Regions from separate parts of the Pelosinus sp. IPA-1 genome, predicted to be linked through region 1. Evidence: riboswitches for the same ligand, from Rfam matches in the RefSeq annotation. Region 1 holds a riboswitch; each other region holds the start of a gene.
What was found. Region 1 has a riboswitch for cobalamin ahead of QSJ81_RS01540 (hypothetical protein). Riboswitches for the same ligand answer to the same signal wherever they lie in the genome.

Region 1 (2,204 bases):
CGGGTAAAAGGTAATCCAAGCGTAAAACCGCAACAAGGTGAACATTATGAAGTGGGATTAAAACGTAATACTGATACTCATGCCTGGCGGTTAGCCGTATTTAACTATGCGATTGATGACAGTATCTCAACGACTTACACCGAATCAACAGATACCTTTACCACTAGCAATGAAGACATAAAGAATACAGGGCTTGAATTATCCTGTACTATTGATAATGGCAGGGGCTGGCATACTAACTGGGGCATTTCCTATAGCAATCCTCAAAAATATGAAACAGATAAAAATGGAGCTAGCCAGGGATGGCACAGATACTATGGCAAGCTGCAACTAAACGGCGGGATAAACTATACCAGTGAAAAATGGAAAGCGGCACTGACAACGAACTATTTAGCGAATCGTGAACGTGATACTGATGCTGGTGGAAGTATTAAGCCGATGTTATTAACAGGTGCAAATGTCATTTATAAACTGAAAGCGGACAAAGAGATCTTTTTAACAGTAGACAATTTATTTGACCGTAAAGATATTACTTCTCATGCAACATCTGAATACTATACAATGGGAAGAACCTTTCAGTTAGGCTATAAAATGAGTTTATAGGTTGTATAATTCTATTTTTTATTAATATGCCAAAACTTGACAATCTGGGAAAAATAGTATAACTTGTACATATTAAGATAATTTCATATGGATGGTATAGGTGCCCTTCGGGGCTTAATAGGGAAGTCCGGTTCAAAGCCGGCGCGGTCCCGCCACTGTAATGAGGAGTAAACCCATGATTATGCCACTGAGACAACAGTCTTGGGAAGGTATGGGCAAGCAATGATTCAAAGTCAGGAGAACTGCCTATATAGCAATCACCGATTGACCTGCGAGAGATGGGGAGGGGATTTACGCGCAAGATTCGCGTTTTTTCGTCCTGGCTGTTATGTAATGGCCAGGCTTTATTTATACGATTTCTATACTTGCGTTTAACTCTCGGCCTATGCTGGGAGTTTTTTTATTACAAAAGGAGGGGGGATAGGTTAAAATGCATCACATGTTAGCTAGAATCAGAAAGCAAGGAGAATAGAGTATATAAAGGAGAGTAGAACATATATGAGTACATTGAAATGGGAACCATTTACGCCCTTGATGGAAAGGATACCGCAGGAGGCACCGGGACTATTAACTGGACTGCAAACATTAAAAAACAATATGCCAACTGCAGAGTTTGAAAAATATATTAATTCTCTAACTAGTTTAAAACAAGGTAATGGTATGTTATTGCTTATTACGAAGAAGGAAATGTATCGATCCATAATTGAAAGCAAATTCATACCTGTTATTCAAGCTAGTTTTGGTGTAGAACGAGTGCGTATTATTAGTCAGCCCTAATGGGAAATTGGATAAATCCTAGAGAATGATGATGAAATGGATGGTGAAAGTATGTCAAATCAGGATGTAGAAAATAAAAAAGCAGTGAGCGAAGATCTGCCAGCACGATTTTTTGCTGAGTTTCCCTATCCCACCTATGAGGAATGGCGGGCTGAGTCAGAAAAAGCACTGAAAGGTGCAAATTGGGAAAAAAAATTAATCACAAAAACCTACGAAGGGATTAATTTGCAGCCGATGTATCGGATGGAAGACTTGGAAGATGTAAGTCATTGTGACTCTTTACCTGGCAGTTTTCCTTTTGTACGAGGTTCCAATGCTATGGGATACTTAAATAAACCATGGGAGATCAGCCAAGAATGTGCCGAGCCTTTTTCTACTAAAATGCATGATGTGTTGCAGCATGAATTAAACAAAGGCGGCACAACCATTCATATCGTGGCTGATAAAGCGACTTTGAATGGGATTGATGCAGATAAAGCAGAAGAGCTGCTGCTAGGAAAAGGCATATCGCTATCAACATTAGATGATGTACAACAGGCTTTTCATGGCTTTGACTTAGAAAAAACTCCCTTACTTATCTTTGCTGGTACTTCTGGCATACAATTACTTAGCTTATTTGTAGCCTTAATGAAAGCCAATGGGAGAGATTATCATAAATTAAATGGCTGCATTGGCGTAGATCCCATTGGCTACTTAGCAGCAGAAGGGCAAGTGGCTCATTCTTTAGATACCTATTACGATGAAATGGCGGCGGCAGCGAAGTGGGCTTATACGAATACCAAACAGTTAAAAACAATCTTGGTACAAGGACAACCTTATCATAA
Region 2 (2,204 bases), on a different contig from region 1:
CTAAGTAATACTTGCTCATCCTTCCGATTAAAAAGAGCCACAATTAACCAAATGCCCAAGCCAATTAAGGTAGCCCCAACAATACGTTCTATAACTCCATCTACCCACTCTGGTAATACATTTCCGAGTAAAATTGCAGCACTACCGAATACTAAATTAACCAACGCATGACCCATTACATAGTAAAGTGATAAGAAGAAACTTTTTTTCTTCGTATCTTCTGCTCCAATAAAATCGGTGATAGCGGCGATATGATCCCAATCGATTGCATGCCTAAGCCCGAGTACAAAACCTAACCCAATTATAGCGCCAATTTCGGCATTCATCTTTTTAATCTCCTTTAATTCAGCCCACAGGCATCTATCTCATGAAATTATATTATAGTATGACCCGTTTAAAACTAGTGTTTTTTAGCTTTATGCACGATCAGTTGATCAATAGCATCTTTTAGATGCTGTACATAAATATCCTGGATAGCTAGATTTTCGCCCAAGCCGTGGAAATATATATCAACATTAAACCCAGCTTTAAGTAATTGGGATTTAGCAGAATCTTCTTCATCACCAGCCATGTCTTTAGTGGCATGGTCGCCAGCTACCAGCATAAATGGCAACAAAGTCACGTTCTTCACCTTTTTACTTTTCAATTTTTCAATAACGCTATCCAGTGCTGGGAAACCTTCGACAGTATACACAAAAATATTATTCAACCCGGCTTCTTCTAATTTTATTTGTAAAGCGGCATAAGCAGTATTAGCAGGATGTACTCCCCCATGACCCATAAGCACTATCGCTTCCTGGTATCTTAACTTAGGTAGTTGCGTTTCAACAGCCTTAATGGCAATCAGGTAATCGTCTGGGTTGCCTTTCTGTCCCATATAATAAAGCAGTGGACGGCCAAGAGTAATCTTATCAAACACTTTAGTATGAGCAAAATGTACAGAAACCTCTCTTAACTTTTCATATTCTTCAGCAGCGGCCACATATAGTGGCTGGATGAATACTTCTTTATATCCCTCAGCTTGCAATCTTTCAAGCGCTTGCTTTTCCGTATCAATTAGAATACCATCTCGCTCAGCCAATTTCTTAATGACAATACGGGAAGTAAACGCCCGACGTACCTCGTAATTAGGGAAGGTAGCTCTGATTTTGCTTTCTGTACTTTCAATGGCCATTTTCAACGTATCAAGATAAGTAGTTCCAAAGCTAACAACTAAGATAGCCCTTTTATCCGCCAAACAGTTGACGGCGCTAGCTGCTTCTTCCATTATAAATTCCTCCAATTATTATAGCTAAATACCAAATGATGAATATTGGGGTAGATTTTCATGCAACATACTAACTTCCGCTCCCCAAGATGGAATCGTCAATACACTACGTAAAAAAATAATCTCCCATCCAAGAACGGGAGACGTAATATAAGCCAGGCAAAGTTATAACGATAAAAATCCCTGCGAAAAAAACGCAACGATGAAATATTGTACAACAGCATTACTTAAATCCCCTCCCCATCGCTCGTGGGTAAACGGTGACTATTAAATAGGCAGTTCTTCTGACTTAGGATCGTAACATTCCTGCGCCTTCCCAAAACTATTATTTCAGTGACATCATGCAGGTTTGCTCCCCTTTACAGCGGCGGGACCGTGTTGGATTTACACCAACTTCCCTATTAAGCCCGTAGGCACCTATCTTACTATATTTAGTTAAGAAAATCCTATTTAAAGTTACTATCAATATCTAACGTTGTCAAGCTTTTGTTCAATACAAACCGTGTATCAAAACTTTTTACTTATCCTGCTTACTCCCAACTAGGCCCCTTCGACCTAATCTGGGGAAAAAACGTGGAGTCACTGCAGCATAGGCGGCATAGTCTTCACCAAATTGTTCCATTGCTTCCCGTTCTTCTTGCCTAGCCAACCAAATATACATCCGCACAAGAATAGGGAACATGGCCAGTGTTAACAACGTCGGCCACTGCAGCAGGAAGCCAAACAGGATCACGATAAAAGCAATGTATTGAGGATGACGCACATAGGCATAAGGCCCACTTATTGCGATTACGCCTCTACGCTGGGCGCTATGCAAAAATCTCCATGTAAAACCGAGAAAGATAAGCCCCCCAAAAATAAACCAGTTACTTAGTTCGTGAATAGGGTTATGATGTGGGTCACCTACCAGCCCCAGCAATGTATACCAAAGGTGTCC
Region 3 (2,204 bases), on a different contig from region 1:
CTCCATACCATAATGTACAGCACTTTCTAACATATGTCCGATAAAATTGCTAGTTTGTATTACTGCTTCTCTAGGAAGATGGTACCTATTAATGGCGATTTCTTGTCCCATTTTTCCAGGAGCAAAGACAATTTGATTATATCCTAATGCCTTTACCATAGAAATTTGTGGTGATAATGAATTTTTAAAGGCTTCTTCTGACATTGGTTCCACTATGCCGGTAGTACCAATAATGGATAAACCGCCTACAATACCTAATGTTGGATTTAAAGTTCGTTGTGCTAACCTTTCACCATCAGGTATTGAAATAGTAACAGTTACACCACAACCAGTAGGTAATACATCTTGTATTGCTTGCATGATCATTTTACGAGGTCCAGGGTTAATAGCGGGCTGACCAACAGCTACAGATAAGCCTGGTTTAGTAACAAGCCCCACTCCAACTCCAGCTTTTAGGATTATCTCACTCGTTTTATTGACTTCTACTTCGGCAAAGATCCTTGTACCATTTGTAACATCAGGATCATCTCCTGCATCCTTAATGATACTTGCCTTTCCTCCATTATATAAGGGCTGACATGTTGCAATTTTCACATGGATATTTTGTCCCTGTGGTGAGGTTACATGTACAGTAGTAGGCAATTGCCCAGACCATGCTAGTAATGCAGCTTTGGTTGCTGCAGCGGCACAAGTGCCAGTAGTAATTCCAGACTTCATTTTTTTTTGCAAAATAAAAACCCCCTGAAGACAGGAGGTACAATAAACCTAATTTATTCTACCACCTGCCTATCCTCCGTAGGTCATAACGGTGTGTGTCAGAATAGGCAGGTCTCCTGACTCTGGTTCATTACATAGCTAAACCTTCCCGGATTATTTCCAGTGGTATATTCTTAGCTATGCTCCCCAATACAGTGGCGGGACCGCGCCGGCTTTGACCGGACTTCCCTTTTAAGCGTAAGCACCCATTCCCAATTTATTAATTTTGTTATTGGTATATTTTTGTAGTATTCCACTACTACTGCTAATATTCCTGCTATTATTTATAAATTATAGATGATTTATTCAATTATCCTGATTCAATCATTGTGATTGGCCTCGCTGATATAGTGTTATCTCATTCCGTGTAGCAATTGGAGAAAAATGCTTAGAAAAAGGTTCATTCATAAAATTTTTGTTATCTTTATTTGATACCAATATATACGACATACTGGTATCAGAAGTAAATTCTCTGATCGTTTGAGTAGGCATTGTATATTTTCCTGCCCAAGTACCTAGCTGCTGAGGTTCTTCTTCATGTATTAATCGAGGAATATTATAGCCACTATAAAACACCGCTGATGTTGAATATTCACCATAGGAAGCTATTCTAGCCCTTTCTGCTGGTAACTCAGCAGATATACTTTTAGCAGAGCGTGTTTCTGCTAATGGTATAAGACCATTATGAATTAAGAATAAATTCATAACTACGGTTACTATTGCTATTATTTGTGGCAAATGATAGACATTTCCTTTTAATTGTTTCCAAAGTATTAAACCAATTGAAAGGAAAGTACCAATATATATCATTGTCCAACTAGCTGCAGTTGGGATAAATCGACTACTTAGCGAAATAAGCAGTAATAATGCAATGGCTGGAATGGAAAGCCACCACCAAACCTTTCGATCCCTTAGAATTTGCATTTTACCTAAAGTATATCCAATTAGTAATGCCGCAGGAAAGGATGCAGGGAAAACATATGTAGGATATTTAGTAGCCATCATTGTGTAAAAAATAATCGTAAGAATAGACCAATTTGTTAAATAAATTAGCTGAGAAGACGAAAGCTCTTTTCTAACAACACCCATTGATTTAATGAAAATTCCTGACCAAGGTAATAGGCTGATAGGAAATAGGACTAGATAATAATAAAAGACATTATCCTTAGGATGTTCGGACACTGTGGCACGAAGATAGTTATGTAATCCCAAAAAGGTATCAAGGAAATTTGTACCGTGTAATTGGTACATCTTAACATACCAAGGAGCAGCAATGATTAAAAAGGCAAAGATCCCAGGGAGAATAAATACCTTTCTAAATAGCTGCCATTGGCGAGAAATTATTATATAACTACAGATAATTAATCCTGGCAGCACAAGACCAACAGGACCTTTAGTTAAGACGGCCAGCCCCGCGGCCATATAAGCAAATGAAACATACCATTTCG
Region 4 (2,204 bases), 110 kb from region 1:
ACGTCAATAAACGTTTAGGTGGCTTAACAGGTGATGTATATGGGGCAGTTGTTGAACTGACAGAACTTGTGGCTCTAGTAGTATTTCTTTTTTAGTTTTTATAATAGTTATAACTTTCGTTGTGTTATTGAACAATCTAATACCCATAGAATATACTTTCTGTAAAGGGAAGAATTTTAAAGTAAGGAAGGGGTGAGGCGTTGACTAAAGTAATATACGTTAGACATGGTCAAACTTCTTGGAATAAGGCAAAAAAGTACCAAGGGCATAGTGACATTCCCTTAAATGAAAAAGGATTAGAACAAGCCCAACTGGTGGGAAAACGGCTTGCTAAGGAAAATATAAGTGCAGTTTATAGTAGTGATTTATCCCGTGCATCTCAGACGGCGAATATCATCGCTCGGTATCATAATTTGCAAGGGATAAAGATAAAAGGATTTCGCGAAATAAACTTTGGCTTGTGGGAAGGGTGTACCTATGCTGAAATTATGGCACTTTGGCCTGATTCTTTAACAAGTATGTATTCTTCCCGAGGAGCAATTAATGCGCCAGAAGGAGAAAGCTTTATAGATCTGAAACGGAGGGCGAAGGGTGCTTTAAACCAATGTATTAAGGCACATGAAGAGGAAACGATTGTGATTGTATCTCATGGGGGCACAATGAGAGTATTGCTTTGTGATGCATTGCAGCTAAGTCTAGATAAGATGTGGTCTATCCGTCAAGATAGCACAGGAATTAATATCATTGAATACTTTAGTAACCAGCCAATTCTTTCCTTGGTCAACGATACTTGCCATTTAAAATAGAGTGCATGGGACATTTTTTACCATCTACCCTACTATCTTGCTAACATACTTCTTACACATAGGAGAACAAGTTTCATTGTAGAACTACTGTGACAACTGAATAAAATGCCACCAAACAGGTGCCTCTTACGTAAAGAGGAGAATAGGGAAGTTCGAAAGGATTGTAAAAGATCCTTAAACGACGCGGTCGCGCCACTGTAATCGGGGAGATACTCTTACATATGCCACCAGGAAACTGGGAAGGCGTAAGGTTTTATGATCCGTAAGCCAGGAGACCTGCCTGTTATGGCTGTCATTTACCTCCGCGTAAGGGGTAATGCCAGAAGGATGGGATTTTTTATAAAATACCTAGCCTTTTGGGCTAGGTATTTTTATATTTAAGAATGATATGAAATAAAGGAGGAGTAAAAATGGATTTGGAAAAAAAGGTCGATGAGTTGCTGAACGGAGCAGCAAAACCTCGAGAAAGCTTGGGCCTACTAGAAAAATATTTAAAAAAAATCATCTTGTCTTGGGGAAAGATCAATCCGGAAATGAAGCCTCATCATATAATCTTTGCAGCAGATAACGGTGTGGTCGAAGAGGGGACTGCTAATGACCCGATCGAGATTACTTATTTGCAAACGAAAAATATGGCAGCAGGTCATGCTACGATCAGTTGTTTTTGTCGGCACAATCAAATACCATATAGCGTAGTTGATATTGGAATTAATAATAAATTAGAAGCTGGTATTAATCGTAAAGTTGCCTTAGGTACTAAAAACTTTATGAAAGAAGAAGCTATGAGTCAGGCTGAATTTGAACAAGCTTGGAATGTGGGCAAAGACATGGTTAGCCATTTGGTTGAGGAAGGTTATAACCTAATCTCTTTTGGTGAAATGGGAATTGGTAATACAACAACCTCATCAGCAGTGCTTCATGCTTTAACGGGAATGTTACCCGAATTTGTGGTCGGTTATGGGGCTGCCTTAAATGATAATGAATTATTAAAAAGAAAACGGAATGTGGTTGCAAAAGGGGTAGAGCGTCATAAAGCCCAGATGAATACTGTAAAAGATATTTTACGTTGTGTAGGGGGATTTGATATTGTTGCCATCTGTTCTGGTATGTTAGAGTGCGCAGGACTAAGGACACCCTTTGTAATAGATGGATTTATAACAGCAGTTGCCTATGCTTGTGCAGCGCGCATCGATGGTACGATTGAAAAACATGCGATTCCATCCCATATGTCAAAGGAGCCTGGGATGGCCTATTCGCTAATGTTGGGAAATATTCTAGCAGAGGATGTATTAATCCGGGCAAATATGGCATTAGGAGAAGGAACAGGTGCTGTTCTTATGGTTTCTATGTTAAAGACAATGTCTTACACAATTCATAATATGGCAAGAATGTCTGATT

Region 2: it holds a riboswitch for cobalamin, as region 1 does, so the genes downstream of both, QSJ81_RS21780 (sirohydrochlorin cobaltochelatase) here and QSJ81_RS01540 (hypothetical protein) in region 1, are expected to answer to the same signal.
Region 3: it holds a riboswitch for cobalamin, as region 1 does, so the genes downstream of both, cbiD (cobalt-precorrin-5B (C(1))-methyltransferase CbiD) here and QSJ81_RS01540 (hypothetical protein) in region 1, are expected to answer to the same signal.
Region 4: it holds a riboswitch for cobalamin, as region 1 does, so the genes downstream of both, QSJ81_RS02020 (nicotinate-nucleotide--dimethylbenzimidazole phosphoribosyltransferase) here and QSJ81_RS01540 (hypothetical protein) in region 1, are expected to answer to the same signal.

The regions. Positions count from the first base shown of each region.
Region 1 covers NZ_BSVC01000001.1:349,702-351,905, forward strand. Annotated here, with positions in the region: gene QSJ81_RS01535 (TonB-dependent receptor plug domain-containing protein) at 1-603, shown strand, start outside; cobalamin riboswitch at 685-867, shown strand; gene QSJ81_RS01540 (hypothetical protein) at 1,102-1,380, shown strand; gene QSJ81_RS01545 (methylmalonyl-CoA mutase family protein) at 1,432-2,204, shown strand, end outside.
Region 2 covers NZ_BSVC01000010.1:88,222-90,425, forward strand. Annotated here, with positions in the region: gene QSJ81_RS21775 (HoxN/HupN/NixA family nickel/cobalt transporter) at 1-326, opposite strand, end outside; gene QSJ81_RS21780 (sirohydrochlorin cobaltochelatase) at 401-1,267, opposite strand; cobalamin riboswitch at 1,525-1,703, opposite strand; gene QSJ81_RS21785 (methyltransferase family protein) at 1,785-2,204, opposite strand, start outside.
Region 3 covers NZ_BSVC01000004.1:272,334-274,537, forward strand. Annotated here, with positions in the region: gene cbiD (cobalt-precorrin-5B (C(1))-methyltransferase CbiD) at 1-729, opposite strand, end outside; cobalamin riboswitch at 807-981, opposite strand; gene QSJ81_RS11070 (ArnT family glycosyltransferase) at 1,081-2,204, opposite strand, start outside.
Region 4 covers NZ_BSVC01000001.1:464,441-466,644, forward strand. Annotated here, with positions in the region: gene cobS (adenosylcobinamide-GDP ribazoletransferase) at 1-95, shown strand, start outside; gene cobC (alpha-ribazole phosphatase) at 201-806, shown strand; cobalamin riboswitch at 907-1,104, shown strand; gene QSJ81_RS02020 (nicotinate-nucleotide--dimethylbenzimidazole phosphoribosyltransferase) at 1,217-2,204, shown strand, end outside.